2 regions of the Rheinheimera sp. MM224 genome follow, and region 1 is predicted to be linked to the other one. Evidence: riboswitches for the same ligand, from Rfam matches in the RefSeq annotation. Region 1 holds a riboswitch; the other holds the start of a gene.
The links. A riboswitch is a leader RNA that binds a small molecule or an ion and turns the genes downstream of it on or off. The one in region 1 is predicted to bind cyclic di-GMP.
Positions count from the first base shown of each region.

Region 2: it holds a riboswitch for cyclic di-GMP, as region 1 does, so the genes downstream of both, OM978_RS02995 (DUF3718 domain-containing protein) here and OM978_RS20285 (OmpA family protein) in region 1, are expected to answer to the same signal.

Region 1 covers NZ_OX352320.1:4,362,991-4,370,120, reverse strand. Annotated here, with positions in the region: gene fliR (flagellar biosynthetic protein FliR) at 1-120, shown strand, start outside; gene flhB (flagellar biosynthesis protein FlhB) at 135-1,289, shown strand; gene OM978_RS20290 (flagellar biosynthesis protein FlhA) at 1,286-3,358, shown strand; cyclic di-GMP riboswitch class I at 3,690-3,778, shown strand; gene OM978_RS20285 (OmpA family protein) at 3,973-4,806, shown strand; gene OM978_RS20280 (sigma-54-dependent transcriptional regulator) at 4,824-6,137, shown strand; gene OM978_RS20275 (flagellar hook-basal body complex protein FliE) at 6,157-6,474, shown strand; gene fliF (flagellar basal-body MS-ring/collar protein FliF) at 6,487-7,130, shown strand, end outside.
Region 2 covers NZ_OX352320.1:615,012-622,141, reverse strand. Annotated here, with positions in the region: gene ftsE (cell division ATP-binding protein FtsE) at 1-504, opposite strand, end outside; gene ftsY (signal recognition particle-docking protein FtsY) at 507-1,532, opposite strand; gene rsmD (16S rRNA (guanine(966)-N(2))-methyltransferase RsmD) at 1,764-2,231, shown strand; gene OM978_RS03000 (RsmD family RNA methyltransferase) at 2,210-2,359, shown strand; gene OM978_RS02995 (DUF3718 domain-containing protein) at 2,412-2,780, opposite strand; cyclic di-GMP riboswitch class I at 2,953-3,036, opposite strand; gene OM978_RS02990 (YjaG family protein) at 3,144-3,776, opposite strand; gene OM978_RS02985 (DUF2721 domain-containing protein) at 3,940-4,338, shown strand; gene OM978_RS02980 (DUF3833 domain-containing protein) at 4,335-4,907, opposite strand; gene OM978_RS02975 (PAS domain S-box protein) at 4,964-7,130, opposite strand, start outside.

The DNA.
Region 1 (7,130 bases):
TTTCCAATGACGCTGCTGTTGGGGTTTGTCTGTGTATTTCTCACCTTAAGCCAGATGGGCAATCACTTTTCTGTTGTCGCTGAGCATGTGCTGGGCGTGATGCAACTGGTGATGAGCTGAGGGGCTAAGCCGTTATGTCAGAAAATACCGGTCAAAACAAAACCGAACAACCCACAGAGCAGCGGCTTAGAAAGTCGCGCGAAGAAGGTCAGGTTGCCCGCTCAAAAGAGCTCAATACTGCGTTATTGCTGTTGCTCGGCAGTGCGTCTTTATTGTGGTTTGCCGACATGTTTATGCAGCTGTTTTATCAGTTAGTGCAAAGCAGCTGGCAACTGGATAAAGACTCGTTAAAACAAGGTGATTTAATGACGGGGGCTTTGGCTGATGCATTGTTGGCGATGCTTGGCGCCAGTATGCCATTTTTATTGACTTTGTTTATTGCCAGTTGGGTAGCGGGCATGCTGCCCGGCGGTGCTGTTTTTTCCGGTAAATTACTGGGGCCCAAATTCAGCAATATGGATCCTATTGCCGGTTTAGGCCGGATGTTTGGCAGTGACAGTCTGGTCGAGCTGGCCAAGTCAATTTTAAAAGTGTTGTTATTGGGTTTTTGCTTATGGGGCCTGATGAGTCATCTGGCGACCCGTTTATTATTTTTACAGCGGATGGATTTAGCTACAGCGGCTAAAGACGGGCTGGAAGTATTGTCCTTCAGCCTGATGATGCTGGCGCTGGTGCTGTTAATAGTGGCTGCTATCGACGTGCCTTTTCAGCAATTTAAAGTAGCCAGCAAGCTGAAAATGACCAAGCAGGAAGTGAAAGACGAACGCAAATCAACAGATGGTAATCCGGAAATTAAAGGCCGCATCCGGCAGATCCAGTACCAGATTGCCAACAGACGTATTGAAGACAGAGTACCAACGGCCGATGTGATTATTACCAACCCGACTCATTACGCTGTGGCGTTGAAGTACTCAGAGCAAAAAGCCAAAGCCCCTTATGTGGTGGCCAAAGGGGTCGATCAGATGGCGCTGCGTATTCGTGAACTGGCAGCGACTCATCAGCTGGAAGTGATTGAATTACCTCCGTTGGCCCGGGCTATTTATTTCTCTACCCGTGTTGATCAGGAAGTACCTAAAGGCCTCTACACAGCTGTGGCTTATGTACTGACTTATGTAATGCAACTGAAAGCTTATAAACAGGGGCGGGGTCAAAAACCTGCTCCTATTCCCGATATTTTTATTCCGTCCAGCCTGCAGAAACAGGCCAATGAGCGAGGAAGTACATTGTGAACTGGCGTTCTTTAACTCAACCTTACACCGCAATTCCTGTGTTATTGCTGGCCATTCTGGCCATGGTGGTGTTGCCTTTACCGGCCTGGCTGCTGGATGCGTTATTCACTTTTAATATAGTGTTGTCGATCATCGTACTGCTGGTGGCTGTGTCCAGCCAAAAACCGCTGGATTTCTCTGTATTTCCGACCGTTTTGCTGGTGGCGACCTTAATGCGTCTGACGCTGAACGTGGCGTCTACCCGGGTGGTGTTATTGCACGGCCATGAGGGCACTCATGTGGCTGGTAATGTGATCCAGTCTTTTGGTGAAGTGGTGATAGGCGGTAACTATGTAGTAGGTATGGTGGTCTTTATCATTTTGATGATCATCAACTTTGTTGTAATCACCAAAGGTGGTGAACGTATTTCTGAAGTCGCAGCCCGTTTTACCCTCGATGCAATGCCGGGTAAACAAATGGCGATAGACGCTGATTTAAATGCCGGTTTAATAGCGCCAGAGCAAGCCAAAGAACGCCGTCAAACCATAGCCAAAGAAGCCGACTTTTATGGTTCTATGGATGGTGCTTCTAAGTTTGTCCGTGGTGATGCGATAGCGGGTTTAGTCATACTAGTGATTAACCTGTTGGGTGGTGTGGCCATAGGTGTCTTTATGCATGGTCTGGGTTTAGGTGAGTCTTTCCAGCGTTTTGCCTTATTGACCATAGGTGATGGTTTAGTGGCTCAGGTACCTTCACTACTGATGTCTGTTGCCGCTGCTATTATTGTTACCCGGATGAATGACGAAGGTGAAATGTCGGACGAAGTGGGCCGTCAGTTGCTGGCTTCTCCCCGGGTTCTGCTAACTGCCGCCTTGATTATGACAGTACTGGGTTTAGTGCCTGGTATGCCAACCGCCGCCTTCCTAATTTTCGCCGCTCCTTTGTATTTTGCCGCCTGGCGTTTGCAGCAAAAAGCTGATGGTCGCAGCTATACCGAAGTGGAAGCGCTGACTGAAAAAATTAGTCAGGAACCCGCTGCTTTAGTCTGGGATGATTTGCCTTTTATCGACCGTATTTCGGTGGAACTGGGCTTCCGTCTGGTGTATCTGGCCGATAAAGAGCAAGGCGAAACTTTGCTACAAACCTTAAGAGGGGTGCGCAAAACCTTGTCTGAACAGTCCGGATTTTTACTGCCTGAAGTGCGGGTACGTGACAGCTTAAAGCAGAATCCGCAGGAGTACCGCATCAAGCTGGCCGGAGTGCCGCTGGTGTCGGGTAAATTGCAGCCACAAAAGCTGCTGGCACTGAACACTGGTGATATTTACGGTCAGATGGATGGTGAGCTGACAGTCGATCCTGCTTATGGCTTAGAAGCGGTCTGGATTGAACCAGAGCAAAAAGCCAAAGCTTTAAACTTAGGGTATTCAGTGGTGGACGCAGCCACAGTTATCGCCACTCATGTCGGCAAAGTGATTAAAGAAAATCTGGCCGATTTGTTTTTGTTTGAAGATATTAAGCAATTTAATAAACGCCTGTCTGTTGTAGCGCCGACTCTGGCTGAGAGTTTGGAAAAAGCACTGACCCCTAATCTGCAGTTAAAAGTCTATCGCTTGTTACTGAAAGAGCAGGTCAGTTTAGGGGATGTGGTGACTATAGCCACAGCCTTGGTCGACAGTGCCGAGGTGACCAAAGATCCAATCTTACTGACCAGCGATGTGCGCTGTGCTTTGCAACGGGTATTGGTGAAACAAGTGCTGGGAGAGCGCGAAGAATTAGCGGCTTATAGCCTGGATGAAAAGCTGGAGCAAACTTTACAAAGTGCATTAAATCAGGCGATGCAGGCCGGTAAAGTAGCTTTGGATAGTTTTCCTGTTGCACCGAATTTATTGAGTCAGTTCCAGCGTGCTATGCCTCAGGTGAAAGAACAAATGCAGCGACAGGGCTATCAGCCGGTATTGGTAGTTTTACCACAACTAAGGCCATTATTAGCGCGTTATGCCCGTACCTTTACTCAGGGATCTCTGGTTGTGTTGTCTTATAACGAAATTCCAGAGCAAATTCGGGTCAATGTATTAGGAACTTTGGGTTAAAAGGCGACCAAATAACCACAAAAAAGGATCTGGTGTTGATCCGTTCGTCGCTGAAAATCAGTTGCTGAACGCAATTCAGCCTGAATTCAGACTAAGGTCTGATTTTGTCACCAAAAGGTCATGTACTATGGTTAACATATCTATGTTATTGAACTGTAAATGTTTTTTTAGTTCATTTTGAAATGAACATCTGCAGCAAGTCAGTGTATATTTTTTGACTAAACGATTGAAGATCATAAAAATAAAGCTTGCAGCCAGTTTTTTTTGTTTATTGTAGAGTATTAAGTGAGAGTTCATTTTTGTTCTGAACCTCATTTTTCTAACAAGCTTAGAAATTAAAAGGCAAACTGGCTTAAAGGTCAGGACGCAAAGCCTCCGGTCTAAGGATCCGCAAGGATCTATGATAGCGGGGTTGCATTAGCAAGCGGTCACCCAAAAGGTGAACCTGAAGGTTGATCAGTTTTGGTCAGACCTTGGTTTCGCCTGTTCAGGTGGATACAACACAGATCCGTCCAGGATTTGGCTGTATACCTGTCTGCTTTTTTTGCCTTTTAATACTGTTTGTGGTTGGCGTTTTTGTCGATTGCGGTTATGCGGTTTAAAAGGATGAACCTGTGATTATTTCTTTGTTAGGTCTTTGGCTAACATCGGCTGTAGCTACTGCCCCGCAGTACATGCCTGCTATGGATCAATCACAGTGGCGTATCAGTGGTGATCAGTTTCAGTGCCGGATGGCGCAGGATTTGGGCGCTATGGGTACTCTGGCTTTTAGCAAAGAGCCAGCCCGTGCTATTGAAATGCAACTGACCATGCATGCGGCTCATCTGGAATTACAGGATGTGCAAGGCCATGTCGTCACTGCTGGCTGGCAGCCAGAGCAAGTCGCCCCTGCTGTGCAATTTTCCCCCACTTTTATTAATGCCAAAGTAGCCCGCTTTATTGAGCAGGTGCCCGTTGTAATGCAGCAATTACAGCAAGGCTATTGGCTACAACTGATGCTGGATATGCCCGATCAGGAAATCACCCTGACAGTTCCTAATATCAAATCCGCTTCAGCCCTCGCACAATTCCAAAGCTGTATTGACGCTTTATTGCCTTTGTCCTGGGCCCAGGCCCGCGAATTCCAGTTGTTTTATCCGGTGAATGAACGCCAGCCTTCAGCCGATGATGCTGCTTTCCTGAAAACTCTGGCGCTTTATATCAAGCAAGATAAAGCGGTAAAAAAAGTATTGATAGACGGATATACCGACGACATGGGTACCAGCATCGCCAACAGAGTAATGTCCGAAGAACGCGCTGATGAAGTCGCGTCACATTTAATTGAATTTGGCGTTAGCAAAAACAAACTGGAAATCCGTGCTCATGGCAACAGATATCCGGCTGCTGGCAGCAAAACACAATCGCACAACAGGAGAGTACTGGTCCGTTTGATCCGTACTCAAAGCTGAAAGACAAGAGTGAAACCATGAACATGAAACATTTACTTTGGATTGAACAATGCCAGCCAGGACAGGACCTGATGCTTTGTGTCAAAGCTGAAGGTTTTCAGTTAAACCACGCCGCCAATCTGAATGCCGTGCTGAACTCTTGCTCTTTGCACCAACCGGACATAGTGGTGATGGCTGCTGAACTGACCGAGATGCGCACAAGAGATTTGATGGTTCTGCTGAAAAAACAGCACCCTTCCTGTCAAATCATAGTGCTGGTCGAAAAAGATCAACACGCAGTGGCCGCTGAAAGTCTGAATTATGGCGCTATTGATTATCTGCTGAAGCCTTTTAACCAGCAGCAACTGCAAAACACCATCCGCAATGCCTCTTCGATCAGCCGTGGTTTAAAAGACTTAGTGGCTGTGTCGTTGGGTAGTCGTCAGGTATTGCAACTGGCTAATCGCGCAGCGCAAACCGATGCCACAGTGCTGTTACATGGTGAGTCAGGCACAGGTAAAGAGCGTTTAGCCCGTTACATTCACAATGTATCAGCACGCCGTGACCAGACCTATGTGGCGGTGAACTGTGCTGCGATTCCAGACAATATGCTCGAAGCCATGTTGTTTGGTTACAACAAAGGCGCTTTTACCGGTGCGGTCAGCCAGCAAATTGGTAAGTTTGAATCGGCCAATGGTGGCACTTTACTGCTGGATGAAATTTCAGAGCTGCCACTTCCGCTGCAGGCCAAATTACTGCGGGTATTGCAGGAACGCGAGCTGGAGCGTTTAGGCAGCAACAGCAAAATTAAACTGGATGTGCGTGTGATTGCAGCCAGTAACAAAGATTTACGTCAGTTGGTTGATCAGGGCTTGTTCCGTCAGGACTTATTTTATCGCCTGGATGTATTGCCACTGAGCTGGCCTGCTCTGAGGGAACGCAAAGACGACATAATTCCGCTGGCTGAGTTTTTTGTGCAGAAGTATGCCGATGGCAAATATGTACTGAGCAAAGAAGCTAAAGCGGCGCTTTGCCAGTACAGCTGGCCCGGCAATGTGCGGGAACTAGAAAACGTGGTGCAGCGTGCTTTGGTGATGGCCCGAGGCATTGAAGTGCAGGCGATTGATCTGAATTTACCTCTGCCAGCAGTGACTGCCCCTGAATCAGCCAGCATTAACCATCTGAAACTCAACAAAAAGAATGCCGAATTTGATTACATCCTGGGTGTGCTGAACCAATTTAATGGTCACAGAACCCGGGCTGCAGAGGCTTTGGGCGTAAGCACCAGAGCCTTACGTTACAAACTGGCCGCTATGCGTGAGCATGGTGTCGATATTGATGCAATAGCTTAAGCAGCAGGAAGGATTAGCTATGATTTCTCCGTTAAATACTCAAGATGTGTTACTCAGCCAGTTTAGCCAGTTGCAACAAATTGCCAGCAATGAGCAAGTGATGCCAGCCAACAACGACAGTTCGATGTCGGGCGATTTTGCCTCTGCTTTGCGCTCTATCAATGCTCAGCAAAATCTGTCGTCAGACATGATGGCCGCCGTAGACGCAGGTCGCAGCGATGATGTGGTGGGCGCTATGGTCGCCAGCCAAAAAGCAGATTTGAGTTTTTCGATGTTGCTGCAAATCCGCAACAAAGTGATGAATGGTGTTGATGACATCATGCGTATGTCTCTGTAAGGCGGGCTTTTAATGAAAACTGAATTGGCAAAAGCTCTGCCTGTGGCGGCTTCAGACAACAGACTGCGGGAAAGAGTGATTAACTTATCCAGCAAAATGAACTGGTTACCTAATGGCGATAAGAGCCTGGCGTCCATTGCTTTGCTGGCGACTTTAGTAGCGGCCACTATAGTGGTGATCCTCTGGACTTCGGCAAAAAACTTTGTGCCTTTGTATGGCAATCAGGAGCATTACGACAAAGCCGGTATAGTGGAAATTCTGGATAAAGAGCAATTTCCATTTCGTATCGATACCGACAGCGGCAATATTATGGTGCCGCAGGAACGTTTAGCCGATGCCCGTATTACGCTGGCGGCTCGTGGTATTAAGGCTGCAATGCCTGAAGGTTTGTCTGCTATGCAGGACAAAGTCACCATGGGCACCAGTCAGTTTATGGAGTCGATGCAATACCAGCACGCTTTAGAAGGTGAACTGGCCCGAACCATCATTACTATGGATGGAGTGCGTAATGCCAGAGTGCATTTAGCTATTCCTAAACGTAATTTGTTTGTTGGCCGGCAGGAAGAAAAATCTGCAGCTTCTGTGATGGTAGATTTAGCTCCTGGTTATAACCTGAAACCTGAACAAGTAGAAGCTATTGTCAGCCTGGTTGCTGG
Region 2 (7,130 bases), 890 kb from region 1:
CAGATTCCCTGTGGGTTCATCTGCTAACAATAAAGGTGGGCGATTAACCACGGCTCGGGCTATACCAACCCGTTGTTGTTCGCCACCAGATAAAGTGTGAGGCAGGCAACGCACCTTATCCAGCAGCCCAACTTTATCCAAAGCTGCATGCACTCGCTTGGTCATGTCTTTGCCGCTGAAACCTTCAATCACTAAAGGCAAGGCCACATTGTCGAACACACTATGGTTCATCAACAGCTTATGGTTCTGGAAAATCATACCAATATCACGGCGTACATAAGGTACCTGACCTTTGTTCACCCGGCTTAAATCCACACCATTGATAAACACTTTCCCTGTGCTTGGACGCTCAATCAGGCTGATCAGTTTTAATAAGGTACTTTTACCCGCGCCTGAATGCCCTGTTAAAAAGGCCATTTCGCCTTTTTCCAGATGAAAACTAACCCTGTCGAGCGCTACAAAACCACCGCTATAACTTTTTGTCACTTGCTCAAAACGCAACATAATCAGAGATCCCTGGCAAACAATGCCTTAATAAAATCTTTACTATCAAATACCCGCAAGTCATCTATCCCCTCACCCACACCAATGTAGCGGATAGGTAATTTAAACTGATCAGCGATTGCGAATATCACACCACCTTTGGCCGTGCCATCGAGCTTGGTTAAGCTGATACCGGTAATATCCACTGCTTCTTTAAATAAGCGTGCCTGACTTAAGGCATTTTGTCCTGTACCAGCGTCCAGTGTCAGCATCACTTCATGTGGCGCATTGGCATCGATTTTTTTCATCACCCGGACAATCTTTTTCAGCTCTTCCATTAAATGCGCTTTGTTTTGCAGACGACCGGCGGTATCGGCTATCAATACATCGACACCACGGGCTTTGGCTGCCTGATAAGCATCAAAAATTACCGAAGCGCTGTCAGCACCGCTGTGCTGGGCTATCACAGGAATCGCATTACGTTCCCCCCAAACCTGCAACTGCTCCACAGCTGCAGCTCTGAAGGTATCACCAGCGGCTAACATCACTGATTTGCCTTGTTGCTTAAACTGCTGCGCCATTTTGCCAATAGTGGTGGTTTTACCTACGCCATTAACACCCACCATCAGAATGACAAACGGACCATCAGCGCCTTTCAGTTGCAGAGGTTGCTCAACTTCATCCAACAACAATGCCATTTCCTGTTGCAGCTTATCGAATAAGGCATCGGCATCTTTTAACTGTTTACGATCCGCATGTTGCACCAGTTGTTTAATCAGTTTCTGACTGGTATCTACACCGACATCGGCCATCAACAGTTGGGTTTCTAATTCTTCATATAAATCATCATCAATTTTTTTACCTAAAAACAGGCTGGCTAAACCATTGCCTAAATTCTGGCTGGTTTTAGTTAAACCTTGTTTTAAACGGGCAAAAAAACCAGGACGTTCGGCAGGCTGAGGTTGCAGAGCTGGGACAGGAGCCGTGACAATCTCTGCTGGAGTTGAAACCGGCAGAGTCGCTTCAACCTCTGGCGCAGGATCAGGCATAGGCACATCTGACACTTCTTTTACAGGAACGACTTCTGTCTGTTGTTCCACAGGTTGTACTTGCTGCTCTGTTGTAGTTTCAACAGCTGCAGCCTCAGCTTTTTTACCAAAACCAAGCCAGGAGAAGAGTTTATTTTGCTTTGTCATAAAGGTCGCTGCCTGAAGATCCGAAAACTAAGGTAAAATTGACCCATATAGTACCATCTTTAAGATGCAGGACAAAAATACTCAATGAAAACAGCAAAGGGCCGCAGTACAGTTCCGGCACATCAGGGGCCAGGTTTTGTCAGGCTGATTAGTGGCAAATGGAAAGGCCGGCGCTTGCCTGTGTTAGATGCCGCAGGACTAAGACCAACTTCAGACAGAGTCAAAGAAACGCTATTCAACTGGCTGATGCAGGATGTGGCAGGCAGCACTGTACTGGACTGTTTTGCAGGTAGTGGTAGTTTGGGCTTAGAAGCCTTATCGCGTTATGCTAATTTTGTCTTGTTGCTGGAAAAAGAAGCCAAAGCAGCGAACTTACTCAAACAACATTTGAAAAGTCTGGGCAGCACAGAGGCCGAAGTTCTGCAGACAGATACGTTGTTGTGGTTACAAAAACCAGCGCAGCGTCAGTTTGATTTAGTATTTATTGACCCCCCTTCAGACAAGACATGGCGCTCCCTTGCTGCAAAGCTTTGGCAGAACAAGGCTGGCTGAAACCCGGTGCGTTGATTTATCTGGAAACAGAAAAAGAACTGGCGCTGGATCAACTGCCTGCAGATTGGCTGTTATTAAAAGAGAAAGTGGCAGGGCAATTAGCTTACCGGCTCTGGCAACAACCTTAAACCCGAAAATAAAAAAGGCGCCATCAGGCGCCTTTTCCATATAAAAATTCGATTAGCTTGCGCTACGGGCTTTGATCGCTTCCAGGATTGGAGAAGCAGCAAAACCATTGCTGGTTGCCCACTCTACATCACCTGATTTAGCAACCTGGCTACCAGGTAACTGCTTGATGATGAACTCAGCTGTGTCAGCTGCATTGTGTTTAATAGCATGACGAACTAAAGGTAAACCATCGCAGGTGATACCATCATAAACATTTTTTAAACGCATACGGTTATCAGACAAAGCCTTACGCAGGTCGTTTTTGTTGTTATCGGCCACGTATGCACAGATAGACTGAACCATCTGGTCATTTGCAGAGGCAGTTGGTGCAACAAATTGAACAGCAGCGATGGCGATTACAGCAATAAATTTAAATTTCATAACAAGCTCCGGTGTTGGCTAACACTGATCTAAAGATCAGGCTGATTGGTCTGTAAAAAAACAGGCTGAAACTTCAATAACAACATGTTTGCTGTTATTTATCAGCGAACACGAAAGGAGGAGCTTTGATACCAGCGAACTGGCGTAGATGCGTCCTACGTAATCATCAGATTACGGCAGCCCAGCCATCGTAGGTTTCCCCTTAGATCTGCAGCTTTGCGTGTACTCCCTTTCGGGAGACTTGCCTTTCGAGCGCGCGCATTTTAAGCAGTGACTGCTTTTTATGCAAGAGGAATTTTAACGCTTTTTAACAAAGTTAAAGTATTGACTCTAAAAGAACTATTCATTCAGACTGCAAGACTTTTAGCCGTCTGAATTTTGAGTTTCAGGAACAAGCTCCATACCCAGATTGCTTAATCCTTGTTCACGTACCCAGGCTTTCAGCATTTGCACTTGCTCACGTTGGAAACCATCATTTAATGGTGTCACCAGCTCAATCAATTCGGACAGACAATCCATTTCATATTCCATCAGTTCATGATCACGTACCCACTTTTTCAATTCAGCTTCAGTGGTGATGTCGATATCTTCAGCCTGATATTCTATTAAGCGGGCAACTGAAGCCTGAGAAATTTTGGCAACGTTGACAAACTCAGTCGCATCCTGTGACAAAATGCCATTTAGCATAGAATCCAAAGCTGTGGCCGTATCAATAGCAGGATAAACACCAAACATATCAAACTGGCTTTGATCTGGTGTCGCAAGCTCTAACTCATTGCATAAACGCTCAAAGTTAATTTTGACCTTCTTAACAAAAAGCCATTCCCACACCAGATTCAGAATATCGCGACATAACTTGGTGTCGCCAAAGCCTGTCACTTCACTAAACAGCTGATAATTAGGCAACATACGTTCCAGCAAAGTCGCTGCTATAGCCGCTTGCTGATAAAAACCTAGTTCACGCATATTCTGGAAGTTGTTTGCTTTTTGTTTCATGTTCAATCCGTTCTGGTCTGGTCGCTCTGGCTGCGCATCATACACAAGCCCAGGCTGACAGAAAACACTGTTATTTTTGTCCAGTGTACTACCAGCACAGCACTAATGCGAATATGATCAGAATCTTAGTCAATCCTTCTCCACTCTGAACACAGGTGACTTTATGCTGATGACCATGACTACCCCTGCTTTGTTGTTTCCAGCAATTTCTTTGCTGTTATTGGCCTATACCAACAGGTTTTTAGTACTGGCCCAGCTTATTCGTCAGTTGAATACCCGTGAAGGCGGGCAAGTCAGAGATATGGCCAAACGTCAGATTGAAAACTTACGACAACGGATGTTTTTAATTCGCTCTATGCAGCGTTGGGGCGTTATTAGCTTTGTACTTTGTACCTTGTCGATGTTTTTTCTGTTTATGCAGTGGGGTCTGGCCGGCCAGATCGCTTTTGGCGCCAGTCTGGCCAGTTTAATGCTGAGTTTATTGGTGTCCTTATACGAAATTCAGATTTCCTGTAACGCGATAAAAATAGAACTGGAAAGTATGGAGCAAGAGCAGGCTTAACTTGCTCTTAGTTTTGCCAGCTGTTGTTCCAAAGCGCTGCAACTGGCTTTGTTGTCCTGTTGCTGGATGGATAAAATAATTTCGCCCACCGGTAGACCAAACTTATACAAAGTGGACTGGTTCATCAGCTGTTTTGGTGTAACCAGATACAACCAGTCTTCTACTTTGACTTCTATCACGCCATCCCCATCCGGGATTTGCAGCACATATTCCCAGTATAAGGTGTTACCCGCCTGTTGACCTGTTGCCTGGCCTGTCACATCTGCCGCTGAACCTGTGACCTTACCTTCTTTGTCCACAGCCAATTGCCAAATCCGCTGCTCTACCCGGCCATCGCTAAAATGAAATAACTCGAATAAAGTGCCTTTATTACCTTGCCACTGGCCACAGAGCTGGGCTTCAAAGCGCACACTCTGTTTACCTTGCCAGTTTTTTACTACGCCGTAAGCGTTGAGTGAGCCACTGAAATAATCAGGTAAATGAAAAGTCGGGGTTTGTTGTTGATAGTCCTGAACCTGATGGCTGCAGCCCCACAGTAACAGTGGCGCAAACAAAGCAATAAAACGCATAACAGAAGCTCCTCTAATGATAGATAAGAGTTATACGCGACGATTCAAACTCTGGCTCAGTCCTGCGCCAAAGCAAAACAGCAATAAAAAGTAGCACCTTCACCTTCCACAGATTCAAAGCCAATTACGCCGTTCATGCCGTGCACCAGTTCTTTAGAAATCGCAAGCCCAAGACCTGTGCCACCAATTTGTCTGGTATCTGATGCATCAGCCTGAGAAAAACGCTGAAAAATACGGTCGCGGAATTTTTCAGGTATACCAGGCCCCTGGTCTATGACTGCTATACGCACCATTTGGTCGCTCAGGCTCAACTCAACCAATACAGTGGCAGCAGCAGGTGAAAACTTAATGGCATTACTTAAAAAGTTTGATAGCACTTGAATAAACCGCTTGGCGTCTACCCTGATACTGGCGTCAGTGCTCATCGTCTGAACACTTAAATAGATATGCCGCTCTTGCGCCATCATTTTATTGGCATCCAAGGCTTGTTGGATTAAAGGCAGCACCCGCTCCGCTTTCAGATCAAACTGCATCTTACCTGCTGCTATTTTTTCTATATCCAGCAAATCATTGATCAGCAAAGTTAAGCGCTGACAATTTTTATAGGCGATGCCAATCAGACTCGTAGTTTTATCAGGCATATCGCCCATGGCTCCGCCGTGTAATAAGCCTAAAGCGCCGGTAATAGAGGTTAAAGGCGTACGCAGTTCGTGACTAACAGTAGAGACAAACTCATTTTTTAATCGCTCTATCCGTTTACGATCGCTGATATCCCTCACAGTACAGATATAAATCAGCCGTCCTTGCCGACGCATCACTGACAATGCCATTTCCATAGCAAAGATACTGCCATCGGCTCGTAATCCGTCCAGCTCGCGGTTACACCCCAGCAGAGGTTTAATTCCAGGAGTTGGCAAATAAGCTTGTTGTGAATCCTGTAATTGCCTGGTGAGTGGTGGCAACAGGTTAGTCGCATAATGCCCCAAAAAGTCTTCAGCTTTGCAGCGAAACAAGCTTTGGGCAGCTGGGTTCATACTGGCAATACGGCCATTTTCATCAATAGTAATAATGCCATCGACCACATTATTTAAAATGGTTTGAGTGTGCTGTGCATACTCCTTACTGATTTGTTCCGCATCTTTGCGCTGCGCCACAGATAAGGTTTGTGCCATCACAGCAGCAATAGCACTGACAAAAGCTTCTTCGTCTGAGTGCCATTGCCTTTTGGGTCCTATATGCTCAAGACAAAGCACTCCAACGACCTTACCGGCGATAATAATGCCGGCATCAAGCATTGAGCTGATCCCTAAAGGCTTCAGATAGACCTCAGCAAACTCACTGGTTGCTGGATCATGAATAGCGTCATTGGCACATATCCAGCCGCGTGAAGCCACAGCAGCAAAATAATGCGGATAATCGGCTCGCCTTAGCAGCAGTTGCCCCAGTTGCGGATCCCCCTCGCTTTGGTGTAGTGCCAAGCAAAACATTTCATCGCCATGCTCGGACAACATCCAGACACTGACTCTGCTGCAGACTATGGCTAAAGATGTTGCACGCACCAGGTTTTTGGCAAAAGCCAGACCATCCCCTGCTGCAACCGCATCGTCTACCACCAGTTGAGCTAAAGTGCTGCGCTGGCGGGCTGTGCGGCTCTGACTATCTTTTTCTTCCGACTCGGACTTTTTCCTGCTGCTGATATCGAGGAAGATCACCACAAAGCCTGTGAGCTGGCCTTGTTCACCAAAAACTGCATCACATTCCAGACTAAGCCAGCAGGTTTGACCCGAAGCACTGGACCAAAATAACTCTTCGGAGTAGCCGGAACCTGCAGTGATCGCTTGATGGATCCGTTGCAATGCTGCCGCTTCTGTTTTTTGTTGAGCTAATACCTGCGTGATAGTTTTGCCATTTAAATAACTGCCTTTACAACCGGACAGGCGCTCAAAAGCAGGGTTGACCCATTCAATATGACCTTGAGAGTCCGTCACCACAACACCGTTACTAGTTCGGCTGACCACCAGTGATAAACGATCTAAAGAGGCTGTACCTTGTTCTACTTTTTGCTCTAGCTGTACAAAAGCATCGCTGAGCTTGCTCGCCATTACGTCAAAGGAATGGATCAACCCATTGAGTTCAAATACCGGGGTTTGATAAAGATTAAAGTCCGTTCTGTCTCCACTGGCTAACAGATCGGCACGTCGGTGCAAGGCTTCGATAGGCTGT